DNA from 2 places in the Streptomyces vulcanius genome. Region 1 is predicted to be linked to the other one. Evidence: riboswitches for the same ligand, from Rfam matches in the RefSeq annotation. Region 1 holds a riboswitch; the other holds the start of a gene.
What was found. Region 1 has a riboswitch for glycine ahead of gcvP (aminomethyl-transferring glycine dehydrogenase). Riboswitches for the same ligand answer to the same signal wherever they lie in the genome.

Region 1 (8,729 bases):
GATGTCCGGGTCGGCCGGTGTAATCAGTCAGGGTTCGTCCTGCCCCACGGGCGGGTCTGTTTCGGTCAAGGGGAATCGCCCGTGAAGTTGTTTGCGAAGTTGTTCGGCAAGAGCGCGCGAGAGGGCAGCGACAACGCGACCGCTCGCCATCGCGCACAGCCCGACGAAGAGGGCCAGCGACCGCTGTTCCGTGACCAGGTGGGTGGTCCGGGTGGTGACATTTCCGGAGGTCAGGGTGCGGCGGCTGTTGACCCTGCCCAGTCCGGCGGCATAGGTTTCGGCCAACCGTCAGCCTCAAGTGCGGGTGGAGGGTTTTCCCCTATGTCGGCCCTGGTGTGTACGAGGTGCGGTAACCGCAACGCGGAGAACAGCCGCTTCTGCTCCAACTGCGGTGCTCCCCTGCGCCCCGGTCTGACGCCCGAGCGCGCGTCGGAGACGACCTCCACGATCTCCATCTCCGGTCTTGAGGCCTACGACTCCGAGGTCACCGGCCAGACCCAGCTGCCGGCGCTCTCCCCGGAGGCGCAGGCCGCGGTCGACGCGCTGCCGCTGGGCTCCGCGCTGCTGGTCGTGCGCCGCGGTCCGAACTCGGGCAGCCGCTTCCTGCTGGACGGCGATCTGACCACGGCCGGGCGGCACCCGCAGAGCGACATCTTCCTGGACGATGTGACGGTCTCGCGTCGCCACGTGGAATTCCGCCGCGGCGCGGACGGCACGTTCAAGGTGGCGGACGTCGGCAGCCTGAACGGCACCTATGTCAACCGGGAGCGGATCGACGAGGTCCCACTGGCGAACGGTGACGAGGTGCAGATCGGCAAGTACCGGCTGGTTTTCTACCCGAGCCAGCGGGGTTACTGACCCTCCCCCGGATTCCATCCGGGGGGAATCAAGGGAAGGTCCATGCTTCAAACACCGAGGGGCGGTGCCGGGCACGGCACCGCCGCCGCGGACGGTGGTCCGATGAGCATCGGCACCGTGCTGAACGTGCTGCGTGACGAGTTTCCCGAGGTCACCATCTCCAAGATCCGCTTCCTGGAGGCGGAGGGGCTGATCGAACCGCAGCGGACCCCGTCGGGGTACCGCAAGTTCAGCCCGCAGGACGTCGAGCGCCTCGGCCATGTTCTGCGGATGCAGCGGGACCACTATCTGCCGTTGAAGGTGATCCGGGAGCACCTGGACGCCGTGGAGCGTGGTGAGGCCGTACCCCTGCCGACCGTGGGGCGGCAGCGGGACGGAGAGACGACGGTCCTGGAGGCGCCCGACGCGCCCACCGCGGCGCGGATCGGGCGGGCGGAGCTGCTGGCGGCGGCCGGGATCGACGAGCCCGTGCTGGTGGAGTGGGAGTCCTACGGGCTCCTGGTGCCGCTGGAAGGCGGGGTCTACGACGCAGAGGCGGCCACTGTGGCCACGCTCGTGGCCGAACTGGGGCGGTTCGGGATCGAGCCCCGGCATCTGCGGGTGATGAAGGCCGCGGCCGACCGTGAGGCCGGTCTCGTGGACCAGGTGGTCGCCCCGCTCAAGCGGCACCGCAACCCGCAGACCAGGGCACATGCCGAGGCCCGGACGAAGGAACTGGCGGGGCTCACCGTGAAACTCCATGCGGCGCTCGTGCAGACCGCGCTCGGGGTGCGGCTGCCGTGAGCCGCTGATTTCGCCCTCGGCGGATCGGCCGCACGTTCCCGGCCCGACTACCCAAACGTCCCGGGCACGGCCTAGGGTTGCTGTGTGAACGAGCTCGATGTCGTAGGTGTCCGGGTCGAAATGCCCTCCAACCAACCGATCGTGCTGCTGCGCGAAGTGGGAGGCGACCGCTACCTCCCCATCTGGATCGGACCGGGGGAGGCGACGGCGATCGCCTTCGCCCAGCAGGGCATGGCCCCTGCGCGGCCGCTGACCCACGACCTGTTCAAGGACGTGCTGGAGGCCGTCGGCCAGGAGCTCACGGAAGTGCGGATCACGGACCTCCGGGAGGGCGTGTTCTACGCGGAGCTGGTGTTCGCCAGCGGTGTCGAGGTGAGCGCGCGCCCGTCCGACGCCATAGCGCTGGCGCTGCGTACCGGGACGCCGATCTACGGCAGCGACACGGTGCTAGACGACGCGGGAATCGCCATTCCGGACGAGCAGGAGGACGAGGTGGAGAAGTTCCGCGAGTTCCTCGACCAGATCTCGCCAGAGGACTTCGGCACCAGCAACCAGTAGCCGCTCGGGCCCGGCCCGTAGGCGCGCAGGTCCCGGCAATTGCCAGTGGCGGCTGAGAGCGTCCTACGGCTACTTCTCAGCGCATTCGGCTAGCCTTTCCCCGCGACGGGGTGCGGGAAACCACTCCTAGGGTGATTATCACTCGGCGTGGCGAGTGTGGCGATCGTTGACGCACCCCTGGTGACTGCCTACCGTCGAGAAGGCAGGTCAAGGACGGAGGTCGGCGTGAGAAGCAGCGGCGACGGTACGGCTGGGGGTGCCCCCGGACTCGGTATCGGGGGAAGCGGTCCGTACCCGCTTTACGGCAGCGCGGCCGATCACGTTCCGCAGCGACCGGCGGCCGTGCCGAGCAGCGGAGGGGCGACATCCATGGCGTCCGAGCAGATCGGCTACCGCGGACCGACGGCCTGTGCGGCCGCCGGCATCACCTACCGGCAACTCGACTACTGGGCGCGCACCGGCCTCGTCGAGCCGAGCGTGCGGCCCGCGTACGGGTCCGGCACGCAGCGTCTGTACAGCTTCCGGGACGTCGTCGTCCTGAAGATCGTCAAGCGATTCCTCGACACCGGGGTGTCGCTGCAGAACATCCGCACCACCGTCCAGCATCTGCGGGAGCGCGGCTTCCGCGATCTGGAGCGCATGACGCTGATGAGCGACGGCGCGACGGTCTACGAGTGCACCTCGCCGGACGAGGTCCACGCGCTGCTCCAGGGCGGCCAGGGCATCTTCGGGATCGCCGTCGGCGTGGTCTGGCGGGACGTGGAGAACGCGCTGTCGCAGCTGCACGGCGAGCGGGTCGACACCGGAGAGACGCTCGTCGGGCCCAACCCGGCGGACGAGCTGGCACGGCGGCGCAACCGGGCGGTCTGAGCCGCGGCGGCCCGCTGCCCGCGCCGTGCCGACGCTGTTGTCAGTGCCGTAGTGCAGCATCGGACGTGTGAGAAACGCGCCCACGATCCTGCATCTCGACATGGATGCCTTCTACGCCCAGGCGGAGCAGGCGTCCAAGCCGAGTCTGCGCGGGAAGGCCGTGGTCGTGGGCGGTCTCGGGCCGCGCGGGGTGGTGGCGACCGCGTCGTACGAGGCGCGGACCTTCGGGGTGCACTCGGCGATGCCCATGGCCCAGGCGCGCCGGCTCGCTCCGAACGCCGCCTACCTCGTCCCGCGCTTCGGCTTCTACCGGTCGATCAGCGACCAGGTGATGGCGCTGCTGCGGGCACTGTCGCCGCTGGTGGAGCCGCTGAGCCTCGACGAGGCGTTCGTGGACCTGGAGGCCGGGGGTACCGCCTGGGACGGGGAGTCGGCGCTGCTGGCCGGGATCCGGCTGCGGGCGGACATCAGGGCCGTCACGGGGCTCACGGGGTCGGTGGGGCTGGCGTCCTGCAAGATGCTCGCCAAGATCGCCTCCGAGCAGGCCAAGCCCGACGGTCTGGTGCTCATCGAGCCGGGGACCGAGCGGGCGCTCCTCGGACCCATGCCGGTGCGGACGCTGCCCGGGGTCGGGCCGGCCACCGGCGACCATCTGCGGCGGGCCGGCATCACCACGGTCGACGAGATCGCCGAGGCCGGTGAGGACGAGCTGGTGCGCATGGTGGGCAAGGCGCACGGACACGCGCTGTACGCGATGGCCCTGGCCCGGGACGACCGGCCCGTGGTGGCGGAGCGGGAGACGAAGTCGGTGTCGGTCGAGGACACCTACGACCTGGACATCCACGACCGGGTCCGGGTGGGGCTGGAGGTGCGGCGGCTGGCGGACCGGTGCGTGCGCAGGCTGCGGGAGTCCGGGCTGTCGGGGCGGACCATCGTGCTGAAGGTCCGGCGCTATGACTTCTCCACGCTGACCCGATCCGAGACCCTGCGCGGGCCGACGGACGATCCGGGGGTGGTGCGGGAGGCCGCGGCGCGGCTACTGGACTCCGTGGACACGACGGGCGGGGTGCGGCTGCTCGGGGTCGGGGTCAGCGGTCTGGCCGACTTCACCCAGGAGGACCTGTTCGCCCAGGCCGCGGAGGAGCGGGCGGACCTGTCCGAGGAAGAGGTGCCCGACGAGCCCGTCGGCGAGGAGCCGGTGCCGGCCGAGCACCGGTGGCGCCCCGGGCACGACGTACGGCACGCGGAGCTCGGGCACGGGTGGGTGCAGGGCAGCGGGCTTGGCCGGGTCACCGTGCGGTTCGAGACGCCGGAGTCGGAGCCGGGGCGGGTGCGGACGTTCCGCGTCGACGATCCCGAGCTGGCGGTTGCGGAGCCCTTGCCGCTGGTGCGGCGAACACCTGAGGAAGGGGACTCCGCGGCTGAGGAGGCGGCTGAGAAGGCGGCCGGGAAAGCGGCTGAGAGATTCGTTGCGGGGGAGGGAACCCCGGATCAGACCGAGTCGTTACAGAGAGTGAAGGGGGTGTGACATGACGGTACGGGAGGTTGCCGAGCGGGTCGCCCGGTGGGCGGAGCGGCGCGGTGATGTGGTGCGGCTGCTGCTCGTGGGGCTGCTGCTCGTGGGGTCCTGTGCGTGGGGCACCGCGGGTCCCGGTGGACTGGGCGCGGACCGACCCGGTCGACGCCGGCGCCCGCCGGGTCGTCACGGGCGGCGCGCGGGTGCTCCACGACCCCGCCGGGGCGCTCGCGGCACTCATACGGGTCTGCGGCTCCTGAAAAGATGCCGGAGGGGCTCAGCTCTCGTCGGTGCCTGCCAGTCGGCCGAAGTCGTGGTCAGGGAGCGGGGGCGGGGAGGCCACGTCGAGGCCGTAGTGGTGATACAGCTGGAGTTCCTGTTCGGGGGAGAGGTGGCGGCCCACGCCGAAGTCGGGGGCGTCCTTGATCAGGGCCCGGTCGAAGGGGACGCGCAGGGTGCCCTCCACCAGCTTGCTGGGCTCCAGCGGGACGAACGCGTCGCGGGAGAACAGGCCGGTGCGTATGGCCGCCCACTCGGGTACTCCGGTCGCGTCGTCCAGGTAGACCTCGTCGACGGTGCCGATCTTGGCGCCATTGCGGTCGAACGCCTTGCGGCCGATCAGGTTGCGCGGATCGATGTCGGTCTGCACGGGCCCTCCACGTGTTCGCAACTCCGTCGTAAGCACTACAAAAGAACACATTGGGACGCACGGCCACTCGAGGGGCCGTCATTGACCTCGCTGGTAGTCTGACAACGGCTGCAGACCCCATGCGGGAGAGTCCTCCGGACACCATCGGAGGCGCCGAAGGAGCAAATCCTCCCCGGAATCTCTCAGGCTCACGTACCGCACGGACGAGGTCACTCTGGAAAGCAGGACGGATGTCGACGGCGTCGACGGCCTCCGTCCTCACCGACGGTGAAAGCCGGCTGCCCGTGGGCGGCCGGTGAAGCTCTCAGGTTGAGATGACAGAGGGGGAGGCCGTCCGGGGATCCGTGCCGTGGAGCCCCTTGAAGGTCGTCAGACCAGGAGGCCTCAGCAATGACCGCCGATCGCATTCCACTCTCCGAACTCGAACAGGGAATCCCCTTCGAGCAGCGCCACATCGGGCCCGACCAGGAGGCCCGGGCCAAGATGCTCGCCCAGGTCGGATACGGCTCGCTCGACGAGCTGACCGCCGCCGCGGTCCCGGACGTGATCAAGAACGCCGGGGCGCTGGAGCTGCCGGGCGCGCGCACCGAGGCCGAGGTGCTGGCGGAGCTGAGGTCGCTGGCCGACCGCAACCAGGTCCTCCACTCGATGATCGGACTCGGGTACTACGGCACGTTCACGCCGCCGGTGATCCTGCGCAATGTCATGGAGAACCCGGCCTGGTACACGGCCTACACCCCCTACCAGCCGGAGATCTCGCAGGGGCGCCTGGAGGCGCTGCTGAACTTCCAGACCATGGTGGCCGACCTCACCGGGCTGCCGACCTCCGGTGCCTCGCTGCTCGACGAGGGCACGGCCGCCGCCGAGGCGATGGCGCTGTCCCGGCGGATGGGGAAGAACAAGAAGGGGCTCTTCCTGATCGACGCGGACGTGCTGCCGCAGACGGTCGCCGTGATCGAGACGCGCGCGGAGCCGACGGGCGTGGAGGTCGTGGTCGCCGACCTCAGTGACGGCATCCCGGCCGAGGTCGCCGGGCGTGAGATCAACGGGGTGCTGATCCAGTACCCGGGCGCCTCCGGTGTCGTACGGGACATCAAGGCGGTGATCGACGAGGCGCACGGGCTCGGTGCGCTGGTGACCGTCGCCGCGGATCTGCTCGCGCTGACGTTGCTGAAGTCGCCGGGCGAGCTCGGGGCGGACATCGCGGTCGGTACGACGCAGCGGTTCGGGGTGCCGATGGGCTTCGGCGGGCCCCACGCGGGCTTTATGGCGGTGCACGAGAAGTTCGCGCGCAGTCTGCCCGGGCGGCTCGTGGGCGTGTCCGTGGACGCGGACGGGCACAAGGCCTACCGGCTCGCCCTGCAGACGCGTGAGCAGCACATCCGGCGGGAGAAGGCCACCAGCAACATCTGCACGGCGCAGGTGCTGCTCGCGGTGATGGCAGGGATGTACGCCGTCTACCACGGGCCCGAGGGGCTGCGGGCCATCGCCCGGCGGACGCACCGGTACGCCTCGATCCTGGCCGCGGGGCTCACCGCAGGTGGTGTGGAGGTCGTGCACGGCTCGTACTTCGACACGCTGACCGCGCGGGTGCCCGGGAAGGCCGGCGAGGTCGTCGCCGCCGGGCGGGAGCGGGGTGTCAACCTGTGGCGCGTGGACGCCGACCGGGTGTCGGTCGCGTGCGACGAGACCACCGCGCGGGCCCAGGTGGCCGCCGTGTGGGCCGCCTTCGGGGTCGAGGGCGACATCGAGGCGCTGGACGCGGCGGCCGGGGAGGCGCTGCCCGCCGGGCTGCTGCGGTCCGACGCGGTCCTGACCCACCCGGTGTTCCACCAGCACCGTTCCGAGACGGCGATGCTGCGCTACCTGCGCCGGCTCGCCGACCGGGACTACGCGCTCGACCGGGGCATGATCCCGCTGGGCTCCTGCACGATGAAGCTCAACGCGACCACCGAGATGGAGCCGGTCACCTGGCCCGAGTTCGGGCAGCTGCACCCCTTCGCGCCCGCCGAGCAGGCGGAGGGCTACCTCACGCTCATCCGTGAGCTGGAGGAGCAGCTCGCCGAGGTCACCGGGTACGACAAGGTGTCGCTGCAGCCGAACGCCGGCTCGCAGGGCGAGCTGGCCGGGCTGCTGGCCGTGCGCGGGTACCACCGGGCCAACGGGGACGAGCGGCGGACCGTGTGTCTGATCCCGTCCTCCGCGCACGGGACGAACGCGGCGAGCGCCGTGATGGCGGGTATGAGGGTGGTCGTCGTGAAGACCGCCGAGGACGGCGAGATCGACGTCGAGGACCTGCGGGCCAGGATCGAGCAGCACCGCGAGGAGCTGGCGGTGTTGATGATCACGTACCCGTCGACGCACGGGGTGTTCGAGGAGCACGTCGCCGACATCTGCGCCCAGGTGCACGAGGCGGGCGGGCAGGTGTACGTGGACGGCGCCAACCTCAACGCGCTCGTCGGGCTCGCCAAGCCGGGCCACTTCGGCGGTGACGTCTCCCACCTGAACCTGCACAAGACCTTCTGCATCCCGCACGGCGGCGGAGGGCCGGGTGTGGGCCCGGTGGCCGTACGGTCGCACCTCGCGCCGTATCTGCCGAACCACCCGTTGCAGCCCGCCGCCGGGCCCGCGACGGGGGTCGGGCCGGTCTCGGCCGCGCCCTGGGGGTCCGCGGGGATCCTGCCGATCTCATGGGCGTATGTGCGGCTCATGGGCGGGGAGGGGCTGAAGCGGGCCACCCAGGTGGCGGTGCTCAGCGCCAACTACATCGCCAAGCGGCTCGAACCGCACTACCCGGTGCTCTACACCGGCCCCGGCGGGCTGGTCGCGCACGAGTGCATCATCGACCTGCGACCGCTGACCAAGGCGACCGGGGTCAGCGTGGACGATGTCGCGAAGCGGCTGATCGACTACGGGTTCCACGCGCCGACGATGTCGTTCCCGGTGGCGGGGACGCTGATGATCGAGCCGACCGAGTCCGAGGACATCATCGAGCTGGACCGGTTCTGCGAGGCGATGATCGCCATCCGCGCGGAGATCGACAGGGTGGGCGCCGGGGAGTGGCCGGCCGAGGACAACCCGCTGCGGCAGGCTCCGCACACCGCCGCCGCGCTCGGCGGGGAGTGGGAGCACGCGTACACCCGTGAGGAGGCCGTCTTCCCGGCCGGGGTGTCCGCCGCCGACAAGTACTGGCCGCCGGTGCGCCGGATCGACCAGGCCTTCGGCGACCGGAACCTGGTCTGCTCGTGCCCGCCGCTGGACGCGTACGAGGACTGAGCCCGGAGAGGTGGGGCCCCGGCCGCCGCGCCGGGGCCCGCCTGTCCGCTACACCGTCTCCAGGGACACCTCGGTCGACTTGATCAGGGCGATGACGTCGGAGCCCACGAAGAGGCCGAGGTCGATGGCCGCGTCCTTGGTGATTACCGCGGTGAGTTCGCCGCCCGGCACGGAGATCTTCACGGAGGCCATGACTTCGCCGGTGACGAGACCGGTGAT
Region 2 (8,729 bases), on a different contig from region 1:
AGACGGCCTGCTCGCTGCGGAAGGAGTAGCCGAAGCACGGGGCGGCGCAGTGGATGGTGTCCCCGCCGCCCGTGTAGGTACGGCCGGCGAAGATGCCCTTGAAGAACTCCCAGACCTGGACGTAGATCGGGTCGCTCAGGCCCAGCTTCTCCCGCACGCCCGCGATGGCGGCAGGGTCGGCCTGCTTGCCCACGAAGCTCAGCGCGATGTCGACGCCCGCCCACTTGGGGATCAGGAAGAAGATGCCGAAGACCACCATGACGATGACCACAAGCATCACTGCGGCGGCGAACAACCGCCTGATGAGGTAAGCGAGCACAGCTCTCGGCCCGCCGCGGACCGCGGGCCACCGGAGGTCTTCCGATGGCCCGCGGTCACGCCGCGCCGGCCTTCACCTGCCTTTCGTGCCGTTCGGCGGGTGTGCCGGGTTTACTTCTTGGGGTTCTTCAGGGCGAGGTTCACGAAGTCGTACGTGCCGTTCTCGCCCGCGCTGGTGTAGACGTTCGCCAGGTTGTCCGAGCGCCAGTTGATCGTCTTCTCGAAGGTGAAGGGCAGGTAGTACGCGCCCTCCATCACCTTGTGGTTGATCTCCGTGGCGATCCTGGTCTTGCCGGCGTCGTCCAGGGTGGTGACGTAGGAGTCGAACAGACCGTCGATGGTCTTGTCCTTGATGAGCGCGTAGTTGTTGTTACCGCTCTCCGCGATGTACTTGCTGTCCCACAGCGGCAGACCGAAGCCCTGGACCGTCGGGAAGTCGGCGCCCCAGCCCATGATGATGATGCCGTAGCCCTTCTTCTTCACGTTGGTGGGGCTACCGATGATGCCGGAGGACTGCGAGCCGTCGAACTGGTCGATGTCGGCGGTGATGCCGATCTTCTTCAGCGACGCCTGGAGCGACTGGGCGGTGGCCACCTCGGCCGGCTTGTTGTTGCGGACCGCGATGGTGGTCTTGAAGCCGCTCGGCTGACCGCAGGCCTTCAGGGCCGCCTTGGCCTTGGCCTCGTCGCCGTTCTTGCCGGCACCGGCGATCCCGTACGGGTCGTACTTCTGGCCCTCGCCACCCGGGAGGAACGGCGGCAGCATGTTGGTGCCGATGTCACCACCGGCGACCGGGCCACCGCGCGCGGTCTGCAGCGACACGTGGTCGGCGCCGTAGATCACGGCCTTGCGGCACTCGGCGTTGTCGAACGGCTTCACGCTCTGCGGGAAGACCGCGTAACGGATGTACCCCGTGGTCGGGTTGTCCAGGTTGGCCTTGTGCTCCTTCAGGGCGGTGGTGCGGCCCTGCGGCGACATACCGGTCTGGTTGATGTCGAGGTCGATGTCACCGTTGATCAGACGCTGGTCGAGCTGGTTGGCGTCCGAGAAGAACTTGACGGTGATCTTGTCCGGGTACGCCTTGCGGATCGGGTCCGAGGCCTGCTTCCACGCGGTGTTGCGGACCAGAGTGAGGTCCTTGCCCGGGGTGTACGACTCGAACTTGTACGGGCCCGAGGAGAACGGGTGCAGGGTGTACTTGGCCTTGGTGTCCTTGTCCTGACGGACCGGGGAGGCCGAGACCAGCGACAGGATGTCCTGGAAGTCCGAGTTGGCCTTCGGCAGGTGGAAGACGATCGTCTTGTCGTCGGGCGTGTCGATCGCCTTCAGACCGAGCTTGTCCTTGGTGGTGTCCTTGTAGGGACCCTTGTACGCGCCGTCGGGGTCGAGGATGTCCTTCAGGTACGTCGGACCGCCGGAGAGCACGTCCTGCGCCCACACGCGCTCGATGCCGTACTTCACGTCCTTGGACGTGATCGGCTTGCCGTCCTCCCACGTGATGCCGTCACGCAGGGTGTATGTGTAGGTCTTGCCGTCGTCGGTGACCTTGGCGAGACCGGTGGCGAGGTCCGGGGTGAGCTCGGAGCCCGCATCACCGGCCGCGGCCTTGTTCGTGACCAGCTGGCGGCTGTAGTAGCGCGCGAAGTTCCACATGAAACCGTAGTAACCGCGCGTGGTGTCCCAGAAGTCGGCGTCCTGGGCGCCGCCGAACTTCAGCGTGCCGCCCTTCTTGGCGAGGGATGCCTGGGCGACCTTCTTGTTCGCGGCGTCGTAACCGGCGGCGCCGGTGGCCGAACCCTTGCCGTTGCCGCTGTCACTGTCACCGCCGCCGCACGCCGCCGTGGTCAGCAGCGCGGCGACCGCGGCGACAGCGGCAAATGCCTGCTTCCGCCGCCCTGAGGTGCGTTGGGTAGTCACGATTCTCGGATCCTCCGGATTAGATGAGAGACCCCGTGTCAGTGCCACGGGACGTTTGGGGTGCGGGTGTGGTGCGGGCTGTGAGGTGAGCTGTGGTGCGGCGGTTCAGCGGGATCCCTTCGGGTCCAGCGCGTCCCGGACGCCGTCGCCGAAGAGGTTGAAGGCCAGCACGGTGATGAAGATCGCCACACCCGGGACCACCATGTACATGGGGTCGGACTCGTAGTAGTCGATCGCGCTCGAGAGCATCTGGCCCCAGGAGGCCGTGGGCGGCTTGACGCCCACGCCCAGGAAGCTCAGGGCCGCCTCGGTGAGGATGTTGGTCGGGATCATCATCGTCGTGTAGACGACGATGGGGGCGACGAGGTTGGGCAGCAGCTCCTTGAACAGGATGTACATCTGCCCGGCGCCCAGGGAACGGGCCGCCTCGACGTACTCGCGCTCGCGCAGCGAGAGGGTCTGGCCGCGCACCACGCGTCCGATGTAGGGCCAGCCGAAGAAGCCGATGACCACGATCATCACGAACACGCGCACGCTGGAGCCGCTCAGGCCCAGCAGCTCGCTCGGCATGACGGAGACCAGCGCGATGATGAACAGCAGCTGGGGGAAGGCGAGCAGACCGTCCATCACCCGGCTGATGACGGAATCGACCCAGCCGCCGAAGAAGCCGGCGAGGATGCCGAGGACGGTGCCGAGGATCACCGCGACGACCGCGGAGAGGAAGCCGACGAGCAGCGAGATCCGGGCGCCGTAGAGGATGCGGGCGAAGATGTCGCGGCCGTTGACCGGTTCGACGCCGAGCAGGTGGTCGCCGCTGATGCCGCCGAGGGAGCCGGTCGGGGTGCCGAACAGCGGGTCGATGAGGTTCTCGTGATACTCGTTCGGGTCCTGGCCGAGCAGGTTCGTGAGGACCGGGGCGAGCAGGGCGACCACGACGAGGACGAGCACCACGACGCCGCCGGTCAGGGCGAGCTTGTCCCGCTTGAGGCGCTCCCAGGCGATCCGGCCCAGGGAACGGCCCTGAACGGCCTTGGCGCCGGCGGTTGCGACCGCCGCTTCTTCAGCCGCGCTCGGGGCCGCTTCCGCGGTCGGCTCGTGCAATGGTGCCGTCATCTGGCAGGGACCCCTCTCAACCGGCGGTGGCCGGCCCGCACTTGCCGCTGTGGCGGCATGATCGTCCGTCGTACACAGGGACGAAGTCCCCTGGACCGGGAGTCTTCAACGCTTTGGCGATCTGTAGCCAGAGTTGGCGGCGAAAGGATGCGCAAACGTGATGCGGGTAGAAGGGTTCCGTTATCCGGACGGTGGGTAACGCGGGGCGGACGGCGACGAACTGGGGCGGATATTTCCAAAGCGGATGCAATCGCCGCTATCTACGCGCGCAGAACTCCGGCCGACCGTTCGCTCGGGAAGCGGTGAGTGACTGGCGGGAGATGGCTCGTGGTCCGGTCGGGTGTCCGGACTCAGTACCGGCCGGAGGGCGGGTAGCCGTAGCCGCCCGCGGGAGCCTGGGCCGGGGCGGCCGGCACATGCGCCTCGCGGTCGTAGAACGGCCGGACGCCGGCCCGCATCCACATCACGACCGGGTCGTGCTCGTCGGTCATCGCGACCGTCGACACCGGCAGCCCGTCGGGTACGGCCCCGATCGACTGCTGCATCATCGTCCGTACGGCGTCCACGGCCGGCGGCGAGGTGTCGTACACATCGAGCCCGATGGCCAGGTACGGCGCGCCGAGCGCCGGCTGCACCCAGGCGCGGCGCAACGCCCGGACCACCGGGGTGCGATGGGCGTTCTGCGCGAGCAGGGCGTAGAACTGCGGGATCTCGATGGCCGGTTCGGACAGCCGCAGCGGCCCTGCGGGCTGGCGGTCCAGACCGGTCGCGATACGGCGCAGATCCAGCCACGGGATGCCGACGCCGCCGCCGGGGGCGTGCGGGTTCAGCCAGAGGCCGTAGTGGTCGGGGTAGAGGGTGCGGGCCACGTCGACTCCGTCGACCACCTCGTAGGAGCGGTTCCAGCCGCTCGCCGAGAGTTCCTGGGCGGAGGTCACGCAGGGGGCGTAGCCGTGGCCGTCCACCTCCATGTTCCCGTACTGGGCGTCCGGGGAGCCGGCCTGGCCGTGCCACAACAGCATCCAGACCTGGCCGGAGGAAGGGGTCGCGAGAGCGCGCAGGAGGGCCTCGTAGGCGTCGTAGCGCCCGGGCGTGACCTGGCGCAGCATGTGCTCGACCTGTCCGGCCGCGATGCCGCTGGCGCTCACCTGAACCGCCCTTCTTTTATGAGTTGCCCCGCGTTTGTGAACAGCTTAAGCGCCTACGAGCTCGGGGCCTGTTGCGCGTTTGCGAGTGCGGGTGCGCGGGGGTCGTTCGCGTAGTTCCCCGCGCCCCTTGGGTGGGTGCACTCAGCGTTGGTAGAAGGGGCGGACCCGGTCCCTCATCCACTCGGCCACCGGGTCCTGGGCGGCGTCCAGGAGGATCAGGTTGACCGGCCACTTGACCGCGACCCGGCCCATCGCGCGGCCCAGGGCGTCGAGGGGGAGTTCGCGGAGGTCGGCGTCCAGGTGGGAGACCTCGACGCCGACGAACATGACCGGGTCGGCGGTCTCGATCGCGGCCAGGCAGCGGCGGGCGGTGACGACGACGCCCGTCGCCTCGAACTCCGCGGAGGCGGCGGCCAGGAAGTCGACCGGGTCGTCCTGCCAGTCCGGTTCGAAGAGGCGGACCCGGCCGCCGCCCGCCGGGCCGTCCAGGAGGCTGCGGCCCATGCGGCACAGCTCGGCCACGGCCGGCGGCGGCAGCGGGACGCCGACCACGCCGTCCGGGTTGACGAGGATGCCGACCTGCGGGGGCAGGCCCCGGGCGAACTCGACCGCCGGGGCGATCGTGTACGACATGTGCGAGCCGGCGACCTGGCGGAACTGCTCCTCGGAGCTGAACACCGGCACGAACGCCTGGCCTTCGATCTCCACGGTGGGCAGGTCGAGGGGACCGCTGTGCGGGCCGCCGCCGTTGGGCAGGGGCACCCAGACGAAGCTGCGTCCGAGCACCTCGAGGATGCGGCCGGAGGCGGTCGGCATGCCGAGGGAGGCGGAGAGCGCCTCCTCCAGTTCGTTGCCGGGCCATCCGCCGTGCGGATGGGGGTGCGCCTGCGCCGGGAATTCCGGGAAGTCCGGGGAGACCGGGAAGTTCGCCGGGGGGAAGTCCATCTGCTACCACCTGCTGGGGACCGCTGCTGTGGCTGAAAGGCTATCGGGTGTCGGGGACTTTCCTCAGGGTCTGTGGGTCAGCCCGTGAAGCCGATCCGGCGCAGGGTGTCCGCCGCGTCCCGGTCGAGCAGGACCGCCGAGCCCACGCCCTCGGGCAGCCGGCCCTTCTCCACGGAGCGGATCAGCCGGGCGGCGGCCGTGCGGTGGCGCAGGAAGGCGTAGCGCGAGACGCCCCGGCCGCGCTCGCGCTGTCCCTCGAGGGCCGTGTCCGGGTCGACGTCCAGCAGGAGCAGGTGCAGGATGCCGCCCCGGCGGCGGGCCTCGCGGGCCAGCCAGTCGCGCACCCAGGCCTGCGTACCGCAGTCGTGTACGACCACTCCCCCGCCGGTGCGCAGCGCGCGGCGCAGCCCGGCGTAGTGGGCGAACCGGACGAGGGGGCGGTAGACCGCGTAGGGCAGGAAGCGGGGCGCGCGGGCGTCCCAGCGGTCGCGGGTGTCCTGGGAGTCGATACGGGCGCCGGGCACGGCACGGGCCATGAGCGTGGACTTTCCGCTGCCCGGCAGACCGGTGACGACGACCAGGTCGCGGGGGCCGAAGAGCAGGCCGTGGGGGCTGTGGCCGGCGCGCTCGCGCAGGTCGCGGACGACCGGCGCGGGCCGCGCGCCGGACGTCGCCCGGGTGGGGGCGGCCGGCTGTGCGGGCAGCGCGATGGCCGAGGTCGTCGCGTACGCCGTGGTCCTGTTCACCTTGATCGTCCTCCCCTGGGGTCAGACACGTCTTCTCCCCGTCGAGTGTAAAGAGAAGGTAATGCGTGGTGTCTCGCGTTTTCGTACGCGTACCGCCACAAGCCGGTTACAGATGCGGCCTGCCGCGACGGGGGCGCGGCGTGCGATGATGTCCGCGCCAACTGCATACCGGCCGTTTGAATCCGCGCGGGAGAGTCCCCGGCAGCACTTTTCGCACTGTCGTCGGGGCGCCGAAGGAGCAAGTCCCTCCCTTGAATCTCTCAGGCCCCGTTACCGCGCGGGCGAGGCACATCTGAAAAGCGGGCCGCCGTCGCCGGTGGTCCCACCCACGGTGCAAGCCAGGATCATGTACGTGTCCATACGTGTGATCATGGCGAACCTCTCAGGTTCCGATGACAGATGGGGAGGAACGACCTCGCCCTCCCCCACGCTCGGCTTCGCTCGCGCGGGAGGGACCCCCATTGCCTTGGGAGACGACCGACCGATGAGCAGCAGTACCGAACTCCGTCACACCGCCCTGGACGCCCTGCATCGCTCGCTCGGCGCGACGATGACCGACTTCGCCGGCTGGGACATGCCCCTGCGCTACGGCTCCGAGCGCGACGAGCACACCGCGGTGCGGACCCGGGCCGGCCTCTTCGACCTCTCCCACATGGGCGAGATCACCGTGACCGGCCCGCAGGCGGCGGCCCTTCTCGACTTCGCCCTGGTGGGGAACATCGGGGGCGTGAGGACCGGACGCGCCCGCTACACCATGATCTGCCGGGCCGACGGCGGCATCCTGGACGACCTGATCGTCTACCGGCTCGCGGAAACCGACTACATGGTGGTCGCGAACGCCTCCAACGCCCAGGTGGTGCTGGACGCGCTGGTGGAGCGCGCGGCCGGCTTCGACGCCGAGGTGCGCGACGACCGGGACGCCTACGCCCTGATCGCCGTCCAGGGGCCCGAGTCCCCGGGGATCATGAAGGCGCTCACGGACGCCGACCTCGACGGCCTGAAGTACTACGCGGGCCTGCCGGGCACGGTGGCCGGTGTCCCCGCGCTGATCGCGCGCACCGGGTACACCGGCGAGGACGGCTTCGAGCTGTTCGTGAGGCCGGAGCACGCGGTGGCGCTGTGGCAGGCGCTGACCGGGGCGGGCTCCCAGGCCGGTCTGGTCCCCTGCGGACTGTCCTGCCGGGACACGCTGCGCCTGGAGGCGGGCATGCCGCTGTACGGGCATGAGCTGTCCACGTCCCTGACCCCCTTCGACGCGGGCCTCGGCCGAGTGGTCAAGTTCGAGAAGGAGGGCGACTTCGTGGGGCGCGAGGCGCTGTCCGAGGCCGCCGCTCTCGCCGAGCGCAGGCCCCCGCGCGTCCTGGTCGGCCTGGTCGCCGAGGGCCGCCGGGTGCCGCGCGCCGGGTACGCCGTCGTCGCCGGGGGCGAGGTGATCGGCGAGGTCACCTCCGGCGCGCCCTCCCCCACCCTGGGGAAGCCGATCGCGATGGCGTACGTCGACGCGGCGCACGCGGCGCCGGGCACGCCGGGCGTCGGCGTGGACATCCGGGGCAGCCACGAGCCGTACGAGGTCGTGGCGCTGCCCTTCTACAAGCGTCAGAAGTAACGCCACAGGCGATGCCGGACGTGCTTAACCACGGCGTCACCGCTGCTCACGCACGTCTTCCGTAGTCTCCCCTTCATCACCCCTCCCCCGTGTACAGGAGAATTCAGGCCATGAGCAACCCCCAGCAGCTGCGCTACAGCAAGGAGCACGAGTGGCTGTCGGCCGCCGAGGACGGCGTGTCGACGGTCGGCATCACGGAGCACGCGGCCAACGCGCTCGGCGACGTGGTCTTCGTCCAGCTTCCGGAGGCCGGTGCCACGGTGACCGCGGGCGAGTCCTGCGGTGAGCTGGAGTCGACCAAGTCGGTCAGCGACCTGTACTCGCCGGTCGACGGCGAGGTCGTCGAGGTCAACCAGGACGTCGTCGACGACCCGTCGCTGGTGAACTCCGCCCCCTTCGAGGGCGGGTGGCTGTTCAAGGTGCGCGTCACGGGCGAGCAGGACGAGCTGCTGTCCGCCGACGAGTACACCGCCTTCACCGCCGGCTGAGGATCCGTAGATGACTGTTCTGAACACGCCCCTGCACGAGCTCGACCCGGAGATCGCCGCCGCGGTCGACGCCGAGCTGAACCGTCAGCAGTCCACGCTCGAGATGATCGCCTCGGAGAACTTCGCTCCGCTCGCGGTCATGGAGGCGCAGGGCTCGGTGCTGACCAACAAGTACGCCGAGGGCTACCCGGGCCGCCGCTACTACGGCGGCTGCGAACACGTCGACGTGGCCGAGCAGATCGCGATCGACCGGCTCAAGGAACTGTTCGGCGCCGAGTACGCCAACGTCCAGCCGCACTCGGGTGCCTCCGCCAACCAGGCCGCCCTGTTCGCGCTGGCCCAGCCCGGCGACACCATCCTGGGACTGGACCTCGCGCACGGCGGCCATCTCACCCACGGGATGCGGCTGAACTTCTCCGGGAAGCAGTTCGACGTGGTCGCCTACCAC

Region 2: it holds a riboswitch for glycine, as region 1 does, so the genes downstream of both, gcvT (glycine cleavage system aminomethyltransferase GcvT) here and gcvP (aminomethyl-transferring glycine dehydrogenase) in region 1, are expected to answer to the same signal.

The regions. Positions count from the first base shown of each region.
Region 1 covers NZ_JBHSFK010000028.1:5,740-14,468, forward strand. Annotated here, with positions in the region: gene ACFPIH_RS35025 (FHA domain-containing protein) at 1-858, shown strand, start outside; gene ftsR (transcriptional regulator FtsR) at 901-1,641, shown strand; gene ACFPIH_RS35035 (bifunctional nuclease family protein) at 1,726-2,199, shown strand; gene ACFPIH_RS35040 (MerR family transcriptional regulator) at 2,425-3,069, shown strand; gene ACFPIH_RS35045 (DNA polymerase IV) at 3,137-4,597, shown strand; gene ACFPIH_RS35050 (hypothetical protein) at 4,699-4,845, shown strand; gene ACFPIH_RS35055 (PRC-barrel domain-containing protein) at 4,863-5,234, opposite strand; glycine riboswitch at 5,347-5,442, shown strand; gene gcvP (aminomethyl-transferring glycine dehydrogenase) at 5,625-8,510, shown strand; gene ACFPIH_RS35065 (TOBE domain-containing protein) at 8,559-8,729, opposite strand, start outside.
Region 2 covers NZ_JBHSFK010000013.1:88,097-96,825, reverse strand. Annotated here, with positions in the region: gene ACFPIH_RS21120 (ABC transporter permease) at 1-319, opposite strand, end outside; gene ACFPIH_RS21115 (ABC transporter substrate-binding protein) at 430-2,235, opposite strand; gene ACFPIH_RS21110 (ABC transporter permease) at 2,341-3,348, opposite strand; gene ACFPIH_RS21105 (enhanced serine sensitivity protein SseB C-terminal domain-containing protein) at 3,699-4,496, opposite strand; gene ACFPIH_RS21100 (enhanced serine sensitivity protein SseB) at 4,638-5,441, opposite strand; gene ACFPIH_RS21095 (AAA family ATPase) at 5,519-6,193, opposite strand; glycine riboswitch at 6,365-6,473, shown strand; glycine riboswitch at 6,474-6,596, shown strand; gene gcvT (glycine cleavage system aminomethyltransferase GcvT) at 6,672-7,793, shown strand; gene gcvH (glycine cleavage system protein GcvH) at 7,904-8,281, shown strand; gene glyA (serine hydroxymethyltransferase) at 8,292-8,729, shown strand, end outside.